3 regions of the Rothia sp. ZJ1223 genome follow, and region 2 is predicted to be linked to each of the others. Evidence: riboswitches for the same ligand, from Rfam matches in the RefSeq annotation. Region 2 holds a riboswitch; each other region holds the start of a gene.

Region 1 (7,644 bases), 150 kb from region 2:
TCATTGATTGCCAGGTAGGAATTAGCGTCAAAGCGTTTAACAAGTTTTTCGCCCTGGTAGTCTAGGTAGCTTTCGACCTGGTACCTGCCGCGACCGGTGTTGTAGGAGGTCAGGGGCTGTTCGCCAGGCTGGACGTCGCGTCCAAAGCGGAAGTCGAGTTCGGCGGCAGAACGGTAGGTTGTGTGAGCGATACGGCGCGCCAAAGCCAGACCTGTTTCGGGGGCTACTCCGTCGTAGTAGTCACCGCCCGCGAAATGAGGATCCTGACGAATCGCCAGGTTCTGCATATGCCCCCAGGCGATAGTATCTGCCGTTGCCGATGATGCTGACGCGATCACAGCACAACCGCGTACCCGATCGGGGAAAGTGGCTGCCCATTCCACTGACCGCGCACCACCCAGGGAGGCGCCGATAACATAGCTAAAACTCGGAATACCCAGGGCATCGGCTAACCTCGCCTCAGCCCGTACAGTATCGCGAATCGTCACCTGCGGAAAACGAGAACCCCAGGGTTTGTTCTCTGGATCTATAGAGGAGGGAGCGGCACTGGCAGGCCCCGTTGAGCCATTGCATCCACCTAAAATATTGGGAGAAACCACAAAATACTTGTTGGTATCAATCACAGCACCCGCGCCCACGATGCCCGCCCACCAGCCCTCAGTCTCAGCATAGGCACGGGTCTTCGCATCGGCATCATCGCCTACCAGTCCCCGCGAAACGTGGGTATCACCGGTCAAGGCGTGTAAAACCAGAATCGCGTTTGAAGCGTCGTGGTTTAACTCGCCCCAGGTCTCATACGCAAGAGTAACCTCGGGCAGCACTTCACCTGATTCAAGGGTGAGATCACCAACCGTCTCGAAACGAAGTACTCCGTCTTCACGAGCAAAATTGCGGGGTTGAATCGTCATTGATGGTTTTTCCTAGACTATTGCTGGGGTCAAAGGCAGACAGATAAAAGTAGGCGATCAAGAATAAAAATCCCCTGCCAGTGGGCGATACCCACCGGCAAGGATCGGTGGAGAGCTTAGCTAATTGCCTCAAAACCTAGTTCGAGGTCAGCAAGGATGTCATCGATGTGCTCAATACCCACCGACAGGCGAATAAAGGCAGGATTAATACCGATGGCGGCAAGCTCCTCATCAGTGGACTGCGAATGGGTGGTTGATGCCGGGTGTACCACCAGCGAGCGCACGTCGCCCACATTGACCAACAAGGAGTGAAGGCGCAAGGCGTTGACGAAGTTCTGGGCGGTAGTGGCATCAGCGTTTTTGAGGGTGAAGCCCAGCACCGCGCCGGGGCCGTTGGGAATGTATTTCTGTGCCAGCTCGTAGTAGGGCGATGAGGGTAGCCCCGCCCATGTCACCGATTCAACAGCTTCGTGGGTTCCAAGGTACTCAGCGACTTTGCGAGTGTTCTCAATGTGGCGTTCCACGCGCAGCGAGAGGGTTTCAAGACCAATAGCAATGTTGAAGGCGTTGGTGGGTGAGATTGACGAACCTAAATCACGCAACAGCCCCACGCGGGCTTTGATGATGTAGGAGACGTTGACGCCAAAGGGTGAATCCGGTCCCAGATCACGGGCGTAGACTAACCCGCCGTATCCCTCGTCCGGGGTGTTGAACAGGGGGAACTTCTCGGGGTCTTTACCGTAATCGAAGTTGCCCGAATCAACGATGACACCACCAACCGACGTACCGTGCCCACCCAAGTATTTAGTGGCAGAATGAACCACGACGTCCGCGCCCCACTGGATGGGGTTCAGTAGGTAGGGGGTGGGAATGGTGTTATCAACAATTAGGGGCACTCCCGCCTCATGTGCAACGCCTGCAACACCCTCAATATCAAAGACATCGCCGCGCGGGTTCGGCAGGGTCTCACCGAAGAAAGCCTTAGTGTTGGGCTGAACCGCTGCTTTCCATGCCTCAAGGTCATAAGGATCTTCCACGAAAGTGGTTTCGATACCAAAGTTCTTCAAGGTGTACTTGAGCAAGTTGTATGACCCGCCATAGAGAGAAGGGGATGCAACAATATGATCGCCTGTGCCCGCTACGTTAATGAGGGCGTAGGTGGTTGCTGCCTGACCAGACGCTAGCAGCAGCGCGTCCACACCGCCTTCAAGGGCTGCAATACGCTTCTCTACTGCCTCTTGAGTGGGGTTGTTGATACGGGTGTAAATAGGGCCAAGCTCTGCCAGGGCGAAACGGTCTGCTGCCTGCTGAGAGTCTTTAAAAACAAAGGATGTAGTCTGGTAGATCGGCAGTGCGCGAGCGCCGGTTGCCGCATCGGGTTCTTGCCCGGCGTGAATCTGCTGTGTTTCGAACTTCCACCCGGTGGGGTTTGAGGGGGTGGGAATAGTGCGCTCTGACATGTATGCCTCCAATAAGTTTTGTTTTTCTTAGTGGGGCTGATGCGTACAGGGGTTGTTTTTACCCGTACACGGTCAAAGTTTCTTGAGCACACAGTACATCTGAACCCTTAGTATTACCTGCTGAGAGTGACAAAGAGTCTGTAAGCGCATCAAGCCCGCGTTTGTAACGTTTGGTGCTGCAAGGCTTAGAGCCTTGCAGTCGTTACCCGGTCTTCACCCAGGGCACCCCACCGCGGTTGGAGGGTTGCCGACCAGCTAGCTGGGGCTTAGCGCTGGCTCTCATGACCTGCCTCTATGTTTTCGTATGCACCGGTGCCCGGTCAAGACAGCCCGAATAGATTTCTTAATGTGTAAACATTACGTCAGATATTAAGCCGCCGAGATCCTGCTATAAATCAGGTTCTCGGCGCAGGGGTATGAGCTTCTTACAACACCGCCCACAGCGTAAAATGATTTTTTAAGATTTGAACTCATCGCTCAGGAAGTAAACCCTATGGTTACGCATCAGCCCCCCGTAGCAGCCCAGCATCCGACCGTTCGCACTTTTCATGAAGATAGTGTCAGCGACTCTTACGAGTGGTTGCGCGATAAAGACAGCGAAGAGGTTTTAGCTCACCTGCACGCTGAGAATGCCTACACTGAGCAGGTCACAGCGGATCAACTACCGCTCCGCGAAGCAATTTTCAGTGAGATTAAAGAGCGTACCCTTGAAACTGATCTCTCGGTGCCAGCCCGTAAGGGTTCGTGGTGGTACTTTGCGCGCTCGGTTGAGGGTGAGCAGTACCCGGTGATGTGCCGGGTTGCCGCGTCCACTACTGACGATGATATTGCCGATTACACTCCCCCAGTGATTGAACCGGGCGTTGCCCTTGCCGGTGAGCAGGTGCTACTCGATTGCAATGAGTTCGCCCGCGAGCTACCCTACTTTTCTTTGGGTGGCTACAGCGTGAGTTTCGATGGGGCGCTGCTGGCGTTCTCGGTTGATTCCAGCGGCGATGAGCGCTACACCCAGCATTTCTTGGACTGTTCTACCGGCACCCTGTTAGATGAAACTATCGACAATATTTTTGCGGGTTCTTTTCTAACTCCCGATGGTTCATCGCTGATTTATACGGTTGCCGATGAGTCGTGGCGTCCCTATGAGGTGCGTAGGCATCTACTGGGTTCAACGCAGAAAGATCAGCTGCTCTTTCATGAAGCGGACGCGGGTTTCTGGTTGGGTGCCGAAATTTCTAGCGACCAGTCCTCGCTCATTATTGAAGCCGGTAATAGTGAGTTCGCCGAGGTGTATGTGGTTGCCCTCGATGCGCTCGATAGTGTGGACGCCGCCCACCTCACCCCTGTCATCTCGCGAAATGAGGGTGTGCAGTACGGGGTTGAGCCTGTGACCGTTGCGGGCAGTCAGCACCTGCTCATTGTGCATAACTTTAGGGCAGTTAATTCTGAGGTGGTGTTAGCACCAGCTGTCCCGATGCCTTTTAACCAGTTGAAGGACGCTTGGGTTAAGGTTCTGCCCCATCAAGAGACCGTGCGTGTTGAGGGTGTGGCGCTTTCCCGCGACCGTCTGGTTGTTGCTGCCCGCGCTAACACCACGAGCAGACTCTTTTTCGCCCCTGTCTCTGCGCTGCAAGAGCTCATGGTCAGTGGTACTTCACCTAAGTTTGACGAACCTGCCGGTTTCACCGAAGAACTTTATACCTGCACGCTCAGTGCCGCGCACGGAGACTCTCCCGTAGTGCGCTTTAGCTACGGTTCGTGGGTCACTCCCACTCGCATCTACGATTACTTCCCGGCAACCGCCGTACTTGAGATGCGCAAGGAAACCCCGGTTTTGGGTGGCTTTAACCGCGAGGATTACCGTGCTTACCGGGTCTGGGCGCAGGCGTCCGACGGAACCGATATTCCCGTATCCATCATGCACCGCGCTGACCTTGATCTCACCCGCGAGCACCCTGTCTTGCAGTATGGCTACGGCTCCTACGAGGTCTCTATGGACCCGGCATTCAGCATCGCCCGCCTTTCGCTACTTAATCGCGGTGTCATCTTCGCGGTCGCGCACATTCGCGGCGGTGGAGAGCTGGGTCGTCAGTGGTACCTTGATGGCAAAAAACTCGCCAAGAAAAATAGCTTCACGGACTTCGTTGCTGTTACTGATTATCTGGCTGCCCAGCCCTTTGTGGACGCCACCAACATCGTCTGCATGGGCGGTTCAGCTGGTGGTCTGCTCATAGGCGCAGTGCTCAACCTCGCCCCCGAAAAATACCGGGCGGCTATTGCTCAGGTTCCCTTCGTAGATGCCCTCACCAGCATCCTCGACCCGGAACTGCCGCTTTCAGCCCTTGAATGGGAAGAGTGGGGTAACCCCCTTGAATCGCGTGAAGTCTACGAGTACATGAAGTCTTACTCACCCTACGAGAACATCCGCCCGGTACGCTACCCACCCATCGCCGCAGTGACCAGTCTCAATGACACGCGCGTCCTCTACGTCGAACCAGCAAAATGGGTTGCGAAACTGCGCAAAACTATTGACCCCACCTCGCCTGTACCCCTGCTCAAAATTGAAATGGACGGTGGTCACGGTGGCGGTTCCGGGCGTTACACCCGTTGGCGCGATGCTGCCTGGGACTACGCCTTTGCCCTCACCCACATGGGACTCTAATACCCGCTGTTGTGAATTCTGACCGGTGACCCCACACCGGCTTGAGCGCAAAAGCAAAATCCCCTTTGCTTTTTGTTCAGAAGGCAAAGGGGATTTTGCTTTGTGCTAGCTACGAGCACTCTAGAAGAGCCAGAAAGAGTTAGCCCTCAACGCCCAGCTTTTCAAGAATTAGCTCGCGGACGCGGGCAGCATCTGCCTGACCGCGGGTAGCCTTCATGACCTGACCGACGATTGCGCCAGCAGCCTGCACCTTACCGGCACGGATCTTATCGGCAACATCGGGCATCGCAGCAAGCGCGTCATCAATAGCGGTGGTGAGAGCACCATCGTCAGAGACCACAGCAAGGTTGCGCTTCTGCACAATCTCGGCAGGCTCACCCTCACCATCAATAACGAAGCCCAGTACCTGGCGGGCAATCTTATCGTTGATTTTCTTCGCTTCAATAAGCTTATTCAGTTCGACAACAGTCTGCGCAGTTGCACCGGTCTCAGCCAAATCGACCTCACGGTCCTTGGCGATACGAGCAATCTCACCCATCCACCACTTACGGGCAACGGCGGCAGGAGCACCAGCAGCAATGGTCTCTTCGATAGCGTCCATAGCACCAGCGTTTACCACATCGCGGAACTCTTCATCAGAGAAGCCCCAGTCAGCCTTCAGGCGCTTGCGACGCTCGGCAGGAGGCTCGGGCAGTTCTGCGCGCAGACGCTCGATCCACTCTTCATCAGTGACCACCGGCACCAAATCGGGCTCCGGGAAGTAGCGGTAATCATCGGCATCAGACTTAGGACGACCTGCGGTGGTTTCGCGGGTATCCTCATGCCACATGCGGGTTTCCTGAATAATCTTTTCACCAGCATCGAGCACAGCAGCGTGACGCTGAATCTCGTAACGTACCGCGCGCTCCACCGAACGCAAAGAGTTCACGTTCTTGGTCTCGGTACGGGTACCAAACTCGGTGGTGCCCTTAGGCATGAGGGAAACGTTAGCATCACAGCGTACGTTACCGCGCTCCATGCGAGCGTCCGAAATACCCAGATTCTTCACGATTTCGCGAATAGCGGCAACATAGGCGCGAGCTAGCTCGGGGGCACGCTCACCGGCACCGACAATCGGGCGAGTCACGATCTCCACCAAGGGTACACCCGCACGGTTGTAGTCAACCAGTGAGAAGTCAGCACCCTGAATACGACCGGAGGAGCCACCCTTGTGGGTCAGCTTACCTGCGTCCTCTTCCATGTGTGCACGCTCAATATCGATAGTGAACACGGTACCGTCTTCTAGCTCAATATCAATCGAACCGTTGGCAGCAATCGGCTCATCATACTGAGAGGTCTGAAAGTTCTTGGGAGTATCGGGGTAAAAATAGTTTTTACGCGCGAAATGAGAGACCGGAGCAATCTCACAGCCCAAAGCCAGACCCAGCTTAATAGAAGACTCCACAGCCTTACCGTTCACCACCGGCAGCACTCCGGGTAAACCCAGCGAAACGGGAGTGACGTTAGTGTTCGGAGTATCGCCGAACTCGTTGGGAGCCGCATCAAACATCTTGGTGGCGGTATTCAGCTCAACGTGTACTTCGAAGCCCAGCACGGGATCGTACTTCTCCATGGCCTCTTCAAAGCTCAAAATTTCATCAGACATTGTGTATTACGCTCCAAAGTCGAAGTCACGAATAAGGTCACGAGTATCAGGCATCTGAGCATGCAAAGGAGCACCCCACTGAGCCTCCAACAGAGCCTCCAAACCAGCGCCTGCGCGGTAGAGACGCGCGTCCTCGTGGGCGGGGGCAGTGAACTGAATACCAACGGGCAGACCGTCTTCATCAGCCAAACCGCCGGGGATTGAGATAGAAGGAACGCCTGCCAAGTTAGTGGGCACCGTAGCGATATCACCCTTGTACATTGCCATGGGATCGCCCTTGGTCTTCTCCCCCAACTTGTAAGCGGTGGTGGGAGCAGTCGGGGAAATCAGCACATCGGCAACCTCGAACGCCTTGGCGTAGTCACGCTGAATCAGGGTACGAACCTTCTGCGCTGAACCATAGTAAGCATCATAGTAACCGGCGCTGAGTGCGTAAGTACCCAGAATGATGCGGCGCTTAGCCTCATCACCAAAACCTGCTGCGCGGGTAGCTGACATAACGCGCTCGATAGTCACGGGACCATCTTCGGGTACAACGCGCAGACCGAAACGGACGCCGTCGTACTTAGCGAGGTTAGATGAAACCTCAGACGACATAATCAGGTAGTAAGCACCAATTGCCTCTTTCACAGAAGGCAGGGAAACCTCAACGATTTCAGCGCCAGCCTGCTTGAGCAGCTCAACAGATTCGTTGAAACGCGCCAGTACGCCCTCTTGGAAGCCTTCGCCGGTGAGCTCTTTAATAACACCGACGCGCAGGCCTTTGAGACCGCCTTCAGTAGCGCCCTGACGGGCTGCGTCCGCGTAAGCACCAACAGGTTCATTGAGAGAGGTGGAGTCTTTGGGATCGTGACCACCAATGACCTCGTGAAGCAAAGCGGTATCAAGAACGGTGCGCGCACAGGGACCCACCTGGTCAAGGGAGGACGCCATCGCAATCACACCGTAGCGTGAGACAGAACCGTAAGTAGG
Region 2 (7,644 bases):
GCACAAAGACGAGGTCAGCGGACGAGGTAAAGGCGGCAGGTGCGTCCTCGCTCTCTAGCTCACCTGGTAGGTTCTCGCTGGTGAGTGCTGCTGGGACCAGTCTCTCGAGTTGAGCGTGGGCGGCTTCGCGGGAGTAGACGGTCTGTGCCGCGTCCCCCAGTGCCAGAAAACCTTGACGCGGTTCGCCTAGTTTATGGAAGTGCGCGGCAGACAGAGAGAAATTGTGCCAGCTCAGTATGGGCGTCAGCACTAGAGTGTTTTGGTCGTCGGTGAAGTGGGCGTCAAGGTACACCGTTGGGGTATCGGCAACAGCAAGGGTGATTTCTTGCCCGTCGAGCACACAGACCAACCCTATCTCGGCTACTTGGGAGAGCAACTGCCAGAGCAGGGTAGAGCTGGTGTGGGAGAGATTCACCCAGTCCCTGTGCGAGGTGTAAGCGGATTGCGCGGGGCGCACGACCGCGTAGAAATCGGTGAACCACTGTTCGTGTTCAGTGTAGAGCGAGGTCTGCGCGAAGCCCTGAAGGCCGCGTTGCATGAAGGTTTCCCAACTGAGACCGCCCTTGATCCATTTGCCGCTGGAGCCTTTCATCATGGGGCGCGCAAAGAGCTGGGCGGGGGCGGCTGTGGCGCTCGTGACACCGGTGGCAAAGCGTCCGGGAACATTAATTTTGAGTTCGAGAGCACCCGCTACCTGCGATGTTTCGCGCAGACCCGAGTGCGGACGCGCCGCTAGAGTGTGGGAGAGGGCACGACGCCACGTGGGCAGGGCTGAGTCAGCTGCCGGTAGGTCTGAAGCGCGGTGAAGAAGGGTAGAGATGTCTCCGGCGGTAGTTTTTTCGGCATCAGCCCCTTGCACAGTTTCTGTTAGCGCACCGGTGTTCCAGGTGGGGGATGAGGTGGTCATCGCCTTTTTTGCTTTGGTGGAGCGATCAATAGCGGTCAGCATGAGCGCAACAGCATGTTTGCAGTCGTACCCTACCGGGCAGGAGCAGTAGCTAGAAAAAGCCAAAGAACCGGGGATCGCGGTTGCTGGAAAGGTAACGCTCGTTTCATAGGTTTGAGCGCCGCTGCCACTAACTTTCCCTGCAAGGACGCGGGGGGTGGAGTCGAAGCTGTAACGCTGCACTTGCCCTTGCCGCATGTAGCCCTGCCCGCGGGTGTACGCCCCGTGCCCTACCTGCCTCAAGATGGTTGGTGCTGTCACCGGAATATCGGGGAAGGGCTGCGAGGACTCCACGAGCATCCTTTCAAAGTAAGGGTCTTAACAGAACACCACGCTACTACGCTCAGTGATAAGCGCGGTAGCGTGGGCGTTTCGTGCGGTTTATTTTGATTCTGCTTTGGCGGGTATTGCCTCTGCGTTACTCACTGCCAGGGAGTGAATAGTTCCGGTGGGCTTTCGTACATCAGATTCGGGGGAGACCTGGGTCTTGAACCAGGTGGAAATCAGGTAGCGGTCTCGGTGGGTCACTGAGAGTTGGAATTTCTGCCCGCGGTAGGTGCCAGCGAGTGTTACTGTGCCGCTCTGTGGGTCAATAGAAGGCGACCGCAAGGAGTACTGGTCAGCAGCTTGAGGGTAAACAGCTTTGAGAGCGTTAGAACAGGAATTGGTTTGGTTTTTGATTTCGGCAAAAAGGTTGGCAGCATCGCTTGCTGAGGGGGTAGCAACCACTTGGCTGTACCCGGCGATCTGGTTAACGTCGCTTTGACCGATCAGGATTTCTCGACGGTCAATGGAAGACACGAGCCAGTCTTCTGAGGGCGTGGCGATCAGACCGGGCGCTACTTGCTCGTAGGCTGCACAACGGTCAATGCTTTCTTGAATAGCTGTTGCGTTGTCAGTGAGCTGATCGGCGTTCCACAGGGCATTGCGGGGGGAGGATTTGAACCATGACTGAGGTTCAAATTTTTCAATAATGGGATTAGCAATTAAATAGCTAAAAGTTTCTTTATCTGAAATTTGCGATTGGGTAGGAATAATGCCCGCAATTTCATTGGCATCTGCTTGGGCTATTCCTGCGGTATTCAGGGACGCAGGCGCGTCCGCCTCAGCGTTCATGTTTCCGCACGCTGATAAAACACCCACTGAGAGTACGCCAGCTGTTGCTAAGGCGCGGTGCATGAGTGTTTTCATGTGAAAATCCACCTTCGGTAAAAGAATAAAGAATATCTTACAAGTGTAGGAACAATTTCTAGATAACTACAATGTGCCCTGTTTGTGAAATTAGACATGCGTATCTTTAGGCGTGTTTCTGTGGCGTAGGTAGCTGGCAACCGAAAAAATGCCCGTATCAAGCGGATGATGGGCGTATATAACGGGTAAGGTGTACGCACGGCGGTCAAGTCTTGAGCGCAACCATCGAAGCTGCATCGCAGGCTCTGCGAAGATTTTTTGACAAAAACACTTGCAAATTTCTGTGCGCCTTGCCATGATTGAAACAGCTTCAAGAGTTTCAACTGACAAGCTCCGACTTTAGTTGAACGCCAACCCCATGTTCACGGGTGGCTCGGATGACGAAGCGGTCTGTATTCACGCATACATGCGTCACGATTGGTACAGGCAAGAGCAGCGTTTCGAAAGGAATGCGCGGTATCTTCTGCGCAACATGGCAATGCCTACAACAACAATCCGCCCTACCGAATCTTTTGCACGGGATTTGGTATCTGCTTCTGTTCCTGCACGTGGGGGTTACTCTGCGATTAGCATTCAGGATTACACCCGCATCTCAAATGCTCGTGGGGAGTTCCTGAATTTCTTGCTCGCCCCTAACCCTGCCGGTATTCCCTCCACTGACTACGGTGTACTGAAAGCAGCATGAGCGCAGCCGGTTTACTGCTTGATTCTGATGTTCTTGCCGAGATTCGCAAGGCAGAACCCAACCCGCAGGTTGTAGCTTTCTTACGGCGCAACTCGTATAAGGTGCTTTACATTTCGGTGTTGAGCTTGGGCGAGTTGAAGGGACTTTACCCGTATGCCGAGACCGAGCGGTGGATCGCTGAACTGGTAGATAGGTTCGGCAAACACGTTCTTGATATTGACGCTGCGGTTGCTTTGGAATGGGCAGGACGTCACGCTGAAGTGAAGTTGCACGCTGTAGGTTCTGCAACGGCAACGCCTCTACCCACTGCTGCTCTAGAGGGGCTGATGGCGGCGACTGCCACCGTCCACCATCTAGAGATTGCAAGTTCTAAAGCTGAGGTTTACCGTCAGTGGGGTGTGGAGGCTCGCAACCCTTTCCTCGAGGTCTAAAGCTACAGAGCCTTCCGTGCATTAGTAATTGCGAGTTCTCGCTACCAGCTCGGTGGCAAGAGCTGCGGGCATTATCTTTTGCACCGCTACCAACACCTTGTAGGGCAGTGACGGAACACATACTGCTTTACCCTTCAGATTAGCGTCGATAGCCTCGCGTACGATCTGTTCGGGGGTGAGCCAGAAAATGCCCGGTAACATGGGTTCATCAACCCCCATAGCTCCGTGGAACCCGGTGCGGGTGAGACCGGGGCACACTGCGGTGACAGAAATGCCACGGGGTGCATACTGCAGGTGCGCTGACTCGCTGAGCGTCACCAAAAAACGCTTCACCGCAGAGTAGGTGCCGTTGGGCATGAACGCCGCCACCGATGCCACATTAATAACCCTGCCCCGACCGCGGGTGAGCATCTGCTGGCAGGCAACGTGCATGAGCTGCAAGGGAACTTTCGCCAGTACCTCAACCTGCTGCGCATGCTCGTGTACACTCGCGTTCTCAAAAGCCTTACCCAAGCCGAACCCTGCATTGTTAATAAGAATTTCTACAGGTTTGGCGGCGTCACTCAAGCGTTCCGTCACCTGTTCAACCTCGTGGGGCACCGCTAGATCAGCGGTAAGAATTTCAACCTCCACCCCGTAGCGGTGGGTCAGCTGTTGAGCTAAAGACTCCAGCGCAGAACGGTTGCGACCGTGAATCACCAGATGGTAGCCACGCTGGGCATATTGCCGGGCAAACTCACGGCCAATGCCAGCAGAGGCTCCGGTAATCAGTACAAAAGGTTCAGAAGAAAGTGTCATAGTGGTTCAACTCTATCTGCCATACAGTAACTGTTCGGTGTGAACTTGCACAAAAACGGGGGTATTTCGCCTCAAATAGTGGCTCGAAGCTCACACGGTGGGGGAGTTCATGACAAGATGTTAGGGATGAAAACCCCTGCCTCCTCACCCCAGACCGCGCCAGCTCGCACGATTCCTATGCCTTTGTGGCTTCAAGGGATAGTGGAGTTTTTTGTTGCTGCTTTCAGTTCTTTGTGTGCTGTGTTTTTGTTGGTGGGTGCAGTTGCCCTCACCAACGATCTGGCTCATGGCTCAAGTCTGGTGACCGCGGGGCAGGTGGCATCAAATATTTGGTTGCTGATGCACGGTGCCCCTTTAAACCTGAACATTCCGGTGAACGGGGTTTTTGCGGCCATCGCAGGCACGGTGAGTTTAGCTCCGCTGGGTCTGACGCTTCTTCCGCTGGCGCTGACTTTCAGGTCAGGACGCCGGTTGGCGCAGGCGTCCTACGAGGGGCAGTTTTGGGTGCCGATTGTTTCTGGCTTGTTTTTTTACGCAGCGGTTGCCGCTGCCGCAAGTTTCTTGGGTGCAACCCCGTTTATCAGCACACCTCTTAGTACATCAGTGCTGATGACTGTTGCCGTGGGTCTATGCGGTGCGGTGGCAGGTGGCTACTACGAGTCACGGTCTTTGGCACGCATGATCGGTGTAAACGCTGCTACCTGGGTGCGGCGTTTTAGCCAGTATTCGCGGTGGACTGGATCTTACGTGTGGGCATTGGTGCGTTCTGTAGTCGTGGGGTTCCTCGCCTTCGTGGTGGGTGGTGCGGTACTAGCTGCTGTTGCGCTTATCTACAACTGGAACGATGTCATCGCCACCTACCAGAGCTTGCACGCCGGGGTGGTGGGCGATACCGCTATAACCCTGTTGCAGATGGGCTTTGTGCCTAACTTCGTGGTGTACGCGATGTCATGGTCAACCGGCGCTGGGTTTGCTCTCGGTGAGGGAACCACGATCAATTTACAAACAACCGATGTGGGTTTGATGCCGGCTTTGCCGTTGCTTTCAGCCCTTCCGCAACCGGTTGAACCGTGGAGCCTTTTTGTCCTGTCGGTGCCCGTGATCGCGGGTCTTGCCGCCGGTTGGTGGTTCTTTAGGGAGGGTGAAAACCACTTCGATGAGTGGCTTTCTCTCAAACTGTCTTACCGCTGGCTTTCTTGGCCACTGTCTCACCTGTTTCTAGCAATCCTCGTGGGCGCACTCAGCGGGGTGCTGGCGTTCATCACTGGCGCTTTAGCACACGGCTCCTTGGGCTTGGGGCGCTTGACCGATATCGGTGCTGACCCCCTGCTTTTTGCGGCACATACCGCCGTCCTGATGGCAATCGGTGTTTTTCTGGGATCTATCGTTGCGCCCTTTGCGGAACTTGATAACTCCTCTGAACTAGACCGCTTCGCGAGTACCGCCACAAACCGCAAAAGCTCCGATCACCAGCGCAGTGGTACTTTCTGGAAGAAGGGATCCCGCCGCTCCACAGCCAACTCTCTTGAAACTCCCGTGATTGAGGGCGAAGTCGTTGAAGCGGGCACCCAAGATACACCTGACAAGGTGGATAACCCGTTTGCGCGTTTATTTGCCGATGAGGAACTGCCCGGTTCTGTACGAGCAGAAGAACACGAGAGCTCAGAAAAGACGGCAGATAATGCTGAGGATCCTGACCAACAGCAGGTAGCAGCAGTAGAGACTGTCGTAGAGAGCCCCGCAGAATCAGTAACAGCCGCTGATCAAAAAGATAATGCAGCGCAAAAACCGGTAACTGAAACAGAACCAGCCGAGAAAAAACGTCCGATTATCAGGCGTCCTAAAGCTAAAAAATACCGTCAATCGGCAGAGTAACTATTTGCCGGTCAGGGCGTCCATCAGACTGTTTTCCATATCGGTGGAGCACTGCTGAGCGCGGGCAATAGTGGTTGCCTGCTGCGTACACTGGGCATATTCGCCGCTAACACCCGAAAAGAGAGCGGTGACCGCTGAAGAAAAAGCCAAAAGCACGCAGAATAAAATCATGCACGAGTACAGTATGTAGCTAAACACCGGGGGCTTGAGCGGCGCCAAACGGGCAATTGTCATCGAAATAGTCACAATAGCCAGCACAAACAGCACACTGCTCACCCACGCCCACTGCGCAGCATTCAGCAAAATCATCAGGGCAAGCAAAGTCAGCAAAATCGTGGCTCGACGCCACACAGTGACCTTTTCAGCCTGCCGCTTGGCATCAAACGGGGGAGTCTGCGTTGGGTAAGACATACCCTTACTTTACCGCTAAGCCCTAGTTGCCTAGAACCGGCTCCCGTTGTGGCGCTCACACACCAGAATGTTAGTCAGCCAGAGTGAAAACACTCATGTATTCTTCTATATATGCGCATAGTTGTTATGGTTTCAGGCTCCGGCACCAACCTGCAGTCCATGATGGACGCAGTACAAGCAGGCACACTGAACGTTGAAATCGTTGCGGTGGGGGCAGATAAACCCTGTACCGGCATTGATCGTGCTGCTAACAGCGGCATCGAAACGTTCCTCGTGGAGCCTTCACAGTACGAGACCCGTGAGCAATGGAACCGCGCACTCGAAGAGCAAATCGCCTCCTACGCCCCCGACTACATCGTCTTTGCAGGGTTCATGCGCATCGTAGATGCCCAACTGGTGCAGCACTTTGAACAGCGCATCATCAACACCCACCCGGCGCTTCTACCTTCCTTCCCTGGCGCACACGGCGTGCGTGATGCGCTAGCCCACGGAGTGAAAATTACCGGTCTCACCGTGCACTTCGTTGATTCTGGTGTTGATACCGGGTCGATTCTCGCCCAAGCCGCCGTTGCTGTGCATAACGATGACACCGAAGAAACCCTGCACGAACGCATCAAAGTTCAAGAGCGCAAGCTACTGGTAGAGACCATCAATACGCTCGCTACCGCCTAGCCCCTGAAATGCCCCACAGTTTGACTGTTACGGTCAGCCACGGGCCGGGGCTAAAACCGGCTCACGACAACCCATCCACCTGCCCCACCAACCCAAAGAAAAAAGGGGCATAAGCATTGGAGTATCAGTGAGTCTCATTGAGCTAGACCGCGTACCACTAAAGCGCGCACTTATCTCTGTCTATGACAAAACCGGTCTCGAAGAACTAGCCCAGGGGCTGCACGAAGCCGGCGTCACCATCGTCTCAACAGGCTCAACTGCCTCCACCATCGCAGGTGCTGGCGTCCCCGTGACTGAAGTTTCAGAAATCACCGGCTTTCCCGAATGCCTCGAAGGTCGCGTCAAAACCCTGCACCCGCGCGTACACGCCGGTATTCTGGCTGACCGCCGCAAGCAGGAGCATATCGACACCCTCGCCGAGATGGACATCGAAGCCTTCGACCTGGTCGTTGTAAACCTTTACCCCTTCGTCGACACCGTAGCATCGGGTGCCGACCAGGACGCCATCATCGAAAAAATCGACATCGGTGGTCCCTCCATGGTACGCGCAGCCGCTAAAAACCACGACGCTGTAGCAATCGTCGTAGATCCCGCCAAGTACGGCGAGGTCGTAGAAGCTGCCAAGAACGGCGGTT
Region 3 (7,644 bases), on a different contig from region 2:
GGTGCCGGTTTCAACGGGGTCACCCTTTTCATCGACCACGCGGGTTGAGATGCCTGGAACGGCGCGGGTAGCGCAGCCGGGCTTGAGAGAGGTGCGCGGTGCGCCGTCGGGGTAAGTGCCAGCGGGTGCGAACTGGGGGTCGTGCGGACGCGGGGAGCACACGGTTGAGCCGGTTTCTGACTGCCACCAGGTATCAATGAAGGATGCGTTATTCCCGCCAATGTGGGTGTAGAGCCAGTGCCACGCCTCGGGGTTGATCGACTCGCCGACCGAGCCCAGCAGTTTGATCGAGGAGAAGTCGAACTTGCCTGCCTGCGGTCCTTGAGGGAAAGCTCCCATGAGGGAGCGAATCAGGGTGGGCGCGGTGTAGTAGTTGGTGACCTTGTAGCGCTCAAGAATCTCAAAATGACGCTCAAAAGTGGGGGTGTTGGGCGTGCCCTCGTAGATAACTTCGGTGACGCCGTTGACTAGCGGCCCGTAAATCTCGTAGGTATGAGCGGTCACCCAGGCAAGGTCGGCGGTACACCAGTGGACGGCTGACTCAACCTTGGCGGGGTCATTGACGGTGGAAAGCTCATCGGGGCGGCGTACGCCGTCCTCCCCTTCAACATCGGGTAGCAAATCGTAGAGCAGGGCATGAGTGTAGGCGGTCTGCGTCAGGTAGCCACCCATGGTGTGTACTAGACCCTTGGGTTTTCCGGTGGTGCCGGAGGTGTAGATGATGAAGAGCGGATCTTCGGCATCGTGCAGGGGAGCCTCGTGGGTGTCGGGCACATTGGCAATGAGCTCGTGGTACCAAACATCGCGGTCTTGAGCCCAGGGCACGGACGCGCGCGCCTCCTCAGTGCCTGCGGTGCGGTCTACCACGATGATGTGCTCGATCTTGTTTTCGCCCGTACAGGCGTCATCAGCGTTGACCTTGACGGGCACTACGGAGCCGCGGCGGTTCTGTCCGTCGGTGGTGATGAGTACCTTGGCGCCGGTGTCTTCTACACGGAAGCGCAGTGCCTCGGCAGAGAAACCACCAAACACGAGGGAGTGAATAGCGCCAATGCGGGCACATGCCAGCGTGAAGATAATGGTTTCAGGAATCACCGGTAGATAAATGACTACGCGATCGCCCTTAGTCACCCCCAGTTTTTCAAGACCGTGGGCGGCTTTGGCAACTCGTTTTTGCAGTTCTGCGTATGAGATCGCCTCGCGGTCGCCGGGTTCACCCTCAAAAAGCAGGGCGGTCTTGTTCCCGCGTCCTGCCTCAACATGACGATCAACGCAGTTGTAGGCAACGTTGAGTTTGCCGCCTTCAAACCACTTAATTTCGGGAATAGTAAACTGTTCTACGCCGTCCGCATCAAGCCCCAGCGAAACCGGTTTCTTGAAGGAGTGGGTGTTCTCCTCGGTAAAGGGCACACCCCAGGTGAGACGCGCCCGCGCCTGATCGCCCCAAAACTGTATGCGCGCTTCATCAGAAATCAGCGCGGGGTTCGGGGTGGGATTAAACGGGTCAGAAAACGTGAAATCAGCGGGTAGCGCCACAAGAGTTCCTTTGGTCTTGCCTTCTTATCTACTGTTTAGAGTACGGAACAGGCAGGTACACCGCGAAGGCGTGACAAGAGATAACGAATGTGACAGTCTATGACGCTGGGCGGCTGTAACCGGGTGTCTGCACTCCGGGCGTTGGGGTTCCTCCCGAACGTTAGGGAAAAGCCGCAACGCTCGGGCGTAAACCCAACACTCACCAAGAACCCTCTCGCGTCCACCCCTCAATAAACCGTCACATTTGTTATGTCGCGTCATAGATTGTCAGCCGTAACACACCTGCCGTAGGCTGACATCAACGATCATGAGACCCAGCGTTAAGCTCTGGCTAGTTGGGCGGCAACCCTCTCCCGTAGCGGGGTGCCCCAGATGAAGATCAGGCACACGGTGCGTCCCAACACTACCCAATAAAACGGGCGGACGCGCGTGGGCAAGTACGGCGCCTGGCGCGCCTTCCCGCAAAAGACCGTGGCGAGCGGTGCAACGGGTTGCGGGTTTGCAAGAGATTCAAACCGTGCCGAAAGAGAACGCATCATGGCTGAGCAGGCTAACCCCACGACCGCTACAGGTTCTGAAGAGAAAAAGCGCATTGTTGTTAACGCTTTTGATATGACCACTACCAGCCACCAGAGTTTTGGTACCTGGCGTCACCCGCGTAACCGTGCTGATGAGTACAACACTATTAAGTACTGGACTGATTTGGCGAAGGTCTGCGAGAAGGGTCTGTTTGATGCGGTTTTTATTGCAGATGTGGTGGGCGTGTATGACGTCTACAAAGACTCGGTAGCTCCCGTGCTCAAAGATGGCGCTCAGGTGCCTGTGGGTGATCCTTTCTTGCAGATTTCTGCGATGGCTGCGGTGACTGAGCACCTGGGCTTTGGCGTGACTGCGGCGGTGACCTATAATCAGCCGTACACTCTGGCGCGTTCCTATTCCACTCTTGACCACCTCACCGGTGGACGTGTGGGTTTCAACGTGGTGACTTCTTACCTGCAGTCCGCGGCTGAAAACCAGGGTTTGCCCGGTCAGATTGAACACGATGAGCGCTATGAGATCGCTGAAGAGTTCTTGGATGTCTGCTACAAGCTCTGGGAGGGTTCCTGGGAGGACGGCTCAGTGCCGCGCGACCGCGAGAACGGCGTTTTTGCTGATGCTTCTAAGATTCACCCGATTTTGCACAAGGGTAAGCACTTCCAGGTTCCGGGCATTGCTTTGAGCGAGCCCAGCCCCCAGCGCACTCCTGTGATCTTCCAGGCGGGCGCGTCCTCTCGTGGGCAGGACTTCTCAGCTCAACACGCTGAAGCTATCTTCATTACTGCCCTGCGCCCGCACCTGACCCGCTTTCTCACCGACCGCATCCGCGAAAAAGTTGAGGCAGCGGGGCGTAAGCGCGATGACGTTAAGATTCTGGCGATGCTCTCTGTCATCGTTGATGAAACCGATGAGAAGGCGCAGGCGAAGTACGAAGAGTACAAGAAGTATGCTGACCTTGAATCATCACAGGGCATTATCGGCGGCTGGTCTGGTGTAGATCTTTCTCAGTTCGATGAAGATGAAGCTATCAAGTACGTGCAGACCGAAGCGATTCAGTCGTTCTTGACCCCCTTCACCCTCATGGACCAAGAGAACGAGTGGACGCGCAACGATATCGCCGCTCACTGCGCCACCGGTGGCATGGGTGAGGTGATTGTGGGTTCACCGCAGACTGTTGCCGATGAGCTTGAGCGTTGGGTTGACGAGGGAGGTCTTGACGGCATCAACCTCGCCTACCATGTCTCACCCGGCTCTTTTGAGGACTTCGTGGAGTTCGTGGTTCCTGAGCTGCAAAAGCGCGGACGCTACCGCACCGCCTACGAGGGCACTACCCTGCGTGAGAGCCTCTTCGGCGTGGGTAACACTAGGGTAGATGACCGCCACCCGGCAGCCAAGTACCGCGGCGCTTACGTGGGTAAGCCCTCCGCCGCCGATACTCCGGCACGCGACTTCTTGAAGCTGGCAGAAGCTGTCTACACAACCGAACAATAAAGAAACCTTAACGGCACAGTAGATACTCTTCGCCTTTGAAAATAACGCAACGCGCTCCCCGCCTTTTCCTCACAGGAAGGGGAGCGCGTCCTTCACTGCGTGTAATTACAAAAAACTTCACTGTTTCATTACGGCAGCACGGTAGTTAGAGCAATGATGAGGTGAGCCTGCAAACGTTCTCGATCATTTTGAGGCGGTGGGGGCGCATAATCCACTCGTTGTAGCGTATTTCTTTGGTGCAGGTGAGGTAGTCGTTGGCGACTTCTTCTACGGCATCAACGACGGCACCGTCCACGATGAAGGTGGAGATTTCGAGGTTGAGGGAGAAGGAACGAGGGTCCATATTCGAGGAGCCAATCAGCGCCATCTCATCGTCAATGAGCATGAACTTGGCATGTAGGACGGTGGGGCCGGGGTATGCCTGAATCTTAATGCCTGCGCGCAGTAGCTGTTCGTAGTAGGAGCGCTGGCCCATGTTCGCCAGAAACTGGTCGCCTTTTTCGGTCACGATGACCGTGACGTCGATATTGGAGAGGGCGGCGTTGGTTAGTGCCTGTAAGAGGGTTTCTTCGGGTACGAAGTAGGGTGAACAAATCAGAATACGGCGTTCAGCATTGTAAATCAGGTGGTTAATGAGTCGCAGATTATTTTCGGTTTCGAACCCCGGTCCTGAGGGCACAACCTGAGCCAGCGCACCGCCGTGCGCGGTACTGAGGGAGGGATCGATTTCTTCAATCAGCAGCTCTTTGGTTTCTGAGTACCAGTCAGACACAAACGCCGCGTTCAGTTCTTCGACCACGGGGCCGCGGGCTGTAAAGCTCAGATCTAGCCAGTGCATGCCCCGCGCGTCATTTCTTGCAACGTTGTAGGCGCGGTGAATGGCGTTTTGCGAACCTGAGAAAGCGAGCCGTCCGTCGATGACAACGATTTTGCGGTGGTTACGCAGATCAGGACGCTGCCACTGACCTTTGTGCGGTTGTAGGGGCAGCATGAGGTGCCAGCTAATGCCTGACTCGTTGAGTAGCTTTTTCAGTGCCCAATAGCCCTTGTATCTGCGCGAACCGATGTGGTCGATGAGCACGTGAACTCTCACTCCGCGCTGGTGAGCGCGTACCAGGGACTCCCATAGGGGGCGGGTGGCTTCATCGAGGGAGGCAATGTAAAACTCGAAGTGAACGTAGGTCTGCGCCTTATCAATCTCATCGGCGAGAAGCAACATGGCCTCGTGATTATCGCGGTGCAGGGTGAAACTGTTGCCACTAACCATGGGCAGTGAACCCAGGCGGTAGTTGAGATTAGCCGCTACCCGCGCCACTTCGGAAAGCTGAATGTTAGACCCCACCACCGGAGAATCCTCGGGCAGAGCATCGCGCATAACATCGTTCATAATACTCTGACGCATCCGCCGATAGCGTGGCAGGTGCGACGAACCAAAAACTAAGAACCCCAAGAACCCCACGTAGGGAATCAAAAAAATCGCCATCAGCCACCCCAACGCCACAATCGGTTTGCGGTTGTACGGTAGCCAGAAAATCGTGATCAGACGAATGAACAGATCAAGAAAAACTAGGCTCAGCGACACCCACGGTGGCAAACCGGGAATGCTGAAGGTGGGCAAGGGTAAGGAGTTCATTGATACCCAGTCTACAACTTGGGTGCAGGCACCTCACCTAGCGGGCGCGTCCTCACGGGGCAAGTGCGCGGGGTGCCGCGCGTCTATGTCTAAATATTTCTGCACTCTGGTGTTTACAGGGTGTAAAAGTAGCGTCAGCTCATACCGGCGCAATAGGCTAGGGGTAGCTTGTACCCACCACAGAAAGATAGTTTCATGAAGATTCTTGTTCCCACTTCGGTGACTCTCGATGAGAGCCGCTTGGGCTTAACCGATGAAGATACCATCGTTAGCTACGACCCCAAAGCACCTCTGGCTGAGGCTGATTACGATGCTGATGTGCTGATTTCTTGGGCCAATACTAATGACCAGCTGAAGGACGCGGCATCTAACCTTTCGCAGGTGAAGCTGGTGCAGGCACTGCTGGCGGGCCCCGATCAGGCGCGTGCGGCGGGTTTCCGCGATGAAGCCGTGATCACATCGGGTATTGGTTTGCATTCTAAGACTGTTGCTGAGCACGCTGTGGCGCTGACCCTGAACTTTGTGCGTTTTCTGCCGACCCTGGCGGATCACCAGGAGCGCAACCACTGGGCATCAGAGCTTGGTGGCGCGCAGGAGCTTTACCCCGAGAACCAGGTAACCACCTTGCTGAACGCCAATGTCACCATTTGGGGTTTTGGTTCTATCGGTCAGGCAACCGCCCGTCTCTTTGACGCTTTTGGTGCCAAGGTCACCGGTGTTGCCCGTAGCGCCGGTGAGCGCGCTGGCTTTCCTGTAGTTGCTACCGAAGACATTGATCCGCTGCTGGAAAAGACAGATATTTTGGTTATGATTCTGCCGACGTCAGACGAGACCACTAACGCCCTGGATTCTTGCAAGCTGGAGAAGCTGCCTAAGCGCAGCTACCTTATCAACGTGGGGCGTGGCACCACTGTTGATGAAGAGGCTCTGATCGCTGCCTTGAACACCGGTGAGATTGCCGGTGCCGCCGTTGATGTTGTTGTTGAGGAACCCCTGCCCGCCGACTCACCCCTGTGGGGCGCTAAGAACCTGATTATCACCCCGCACTCAGCGGGCGGACGTCCGGTGAACCCCGAAGATCTCATTGCTCACAATCTACAGGCACTGCGCGATGCTGAGGCTGGTCAAGAGCCTAACTGGCGCAACAAGATGTAGCCAATAAAAGCACAGAAAAGTGGGGCTGGTCTTGATTCTTCAAGACCAGCCCCACTGTTTTTAATACGCGCTTTTTCTCTGAAACATGAGGGGGATTGCTTCGAAACCTTGGCTTTAGGTGTAGAGCGGGTTGTGCTCTGCCTCTACCCGTTCGGACGCGCGCACTTCATTCGGTGCGGTTGCACCGGCGTCCGCATTGAAGGGTGAGCCACCCAGGGCTTCGCGTCCGTGCTCGGTCAGCCAGCCTGAAAGGTCAGGGCCAACGGGCACGATGCCGGTGGGGTTAATGTCTTCGTGAACAATGAAGTAGTGTTCCTTGATGTGCTGGAAATCTACGGTGTCACCAAATCCTGGGGTCTGGAAGAGGTCGCGAGCATAGCCCCAGAGATTAGGCATGGAGCTCAAAGGCTGGCGGGAGCATTTGAAGTGTGAGTAGTAGACCGCGTCAAAACGCACCAGGGTGGTAAAGAGACGTACATCAGCCTCGGTGATATGATCGCCCATGAGGTAGCGGCGGGTGGCAAGGCGTTCTTCGACCCAGTCCATGGCAGTCCAGAGGCGCTCGTAAGCCGCCTCGTATGCCTCTTGCGAACCGGCAAAACCGCAGTGGTACACGCCATTATTGATTTCGGTGTAGATGTGCTTCATTACCGCGTTCATCTCTTCTTCAAGCTCCGCGGGCCAGAGGTCGGGGGCACCTTCGCGGTGGAAGTCCTTCCACTCTTTAGAGAAGTCCTCGGTGATCTGCGGGAAGTTGTTAGTCACTACCGCGCCGGATTCAATATCGACCATTGCGGGTACAGTAATACCGCGGGGATAGTTGGGAAAGCGCGCGAAGTAGGCTTCTTGCAGGCGTTCGACACCGAGTACCGGGTCTTTGCCGTCCTCGTCTAGGTCGAAGGTCCAGGAGCGGGTGTCGTGGGTGGGGCCGGGCATACCTGCCGAGATCGCGCTCTCAAGACCGAGTAGACGGCGAACAATGAGGGTGCGGTTAGCCCAGGGGCAGGCTCGGGCAGCTACTAGTCGGTACTTACCGGCCTCAACGGGCCAGTAGTTGCGCTCGGTATCGTCTGAAAAAGTGGTGGGGCTGGCAACAATGCGGTCTTCAATGTAGTTGGTGTCGCGGTCGTACTCTTTGCCGGAGCGCACGTAGGTGCCGCGGGTTGAATGTTTGGTGGTTTCGTGTGAGGTGCTCATGGTGTAACCCTACGCCTATATACTTTCGTTGTAAAGTAATTTTCCTTGGTTTATCTATAAGCACCCCTCGCGGTTGGCTACCAAATTTCTTCGGT

Evidence for each region. Region 2 has a riboswitch for S-adenosylmethionine ahead of JTP09_RS05565 (nuclease PIN). Riboswitches for the same ligand answer to the same signal wherever they lie in the genome.
Region 1: it holds a riboswitch for S-adenosylmethionine, as region 2 does, so the genes downstream of both, JTP09_RS04900 (O-acetylhomoserine aminocarboxypropyltransferase/cysteine synthase family protein) here and JTP09_RS05565 (nuclease PIN) in region 2, are expected to answer to the same signal.
Region 3: it holds a riboswitch for S-adenosylmethionine, as region 2 does, so the genes downstream of both, JTP09_RS09060 (LLM class flavin-dependent oxidoreductase) here and JTP09_RS05565 (nuclease PIN) in region 2, are expected to answer to the same signal.

What each region holds. Positions count from the first base shown of each region.
Region 1 covers NZ_JAFEUT010000003.1:128,762-136,405, forward strand. The annotation lists gene JTP09_RS04895 (homoserine O-acetyltransferase) at 1-908, opposite strand, end outside; gene JTP09_RS04900 (O-acetylhomoserine aminocarboxypropyltransferase/cysteine synthase family protein) at 1,025-2,368, opposite strand; SAM riboswitch class IV at 2,521-2,655, opposite strand; gene JTP09_RS04905 (S9 family peptidase) at 2,862-5,027, shown strand; gene gatB (Asp-tRNA(Asn)/Glu-tRNA(Gln) amidotransferase subunit GatB) at 5,167-6,672, opposite strand; gene gatA (Asp-tRNA(Asn)/Glu-tRNA(Gln) amidotransferase subunit GatA) at 6,679-7,644, opposite strand, start outside.
Region 2 covers NZ_JAFEUT010000003.1:278,208-285,851, reverse strand. The annotation lists gene JTP09_RS05575 (DEAD/DEAH box helicase) at 1-1,240, opposite strand, end outside; gene JTP09_RS05570 (hypothetical protein) at 1,328-2,137, opposite strand; SAM riboswitch class IV at 2,446-2,576, shown strand; gene JTP09_RS05565 (nuclease PIN) at 2,616-2,822, shown strand; gene JTP09_RS05560 (plasmid stabilization protein) at 2,819-3,253, shown strand; gene JTP09_RS05555 (SDR family oxidoreductase) at 3,275-4,051, opposite strand; gene JTP09_RS05550 (DUF6350 family protein) at 4,178-5,926, shown strand; gene JTP09_RS05545 (hypothetical protein) at 5,927-6,337, opposite strand; gene purN (phosphoribosylglycinamide formyltransferase) at 6,449-7,009, shown strand; gene purH (bifunctional phosphoribosylaminoimidazolecarboxamide formyltransferase/IMP cyclohydrolase) at 7,137-7,644, shown strand, end outside.
Region 3 covers NZ_JAFEUT010000006.1:74,491-82,134, forward strand. The annotation lists gene JTP09_RS09055 (AMP-binding protein) at 1-1,536, opposite strand, end outside; SAM riboswitch class IV at 1,840-1,982, shown strand; gene JTP09_RS09060 (LLM class flavin-dependent oxidoreductase) at 2,074-3,564, shown strand; gene cls (cardiolipin synthase) at 3,710-5,197, opposite strand; gene JTP09_RS09070 (NAD(P)-dependent oxidoreductase) at 5,393-6,352, shown strand; gene JTP09_RS09075 (glutathione S-transferase family protein) at 6,467-7,549, opposite strand.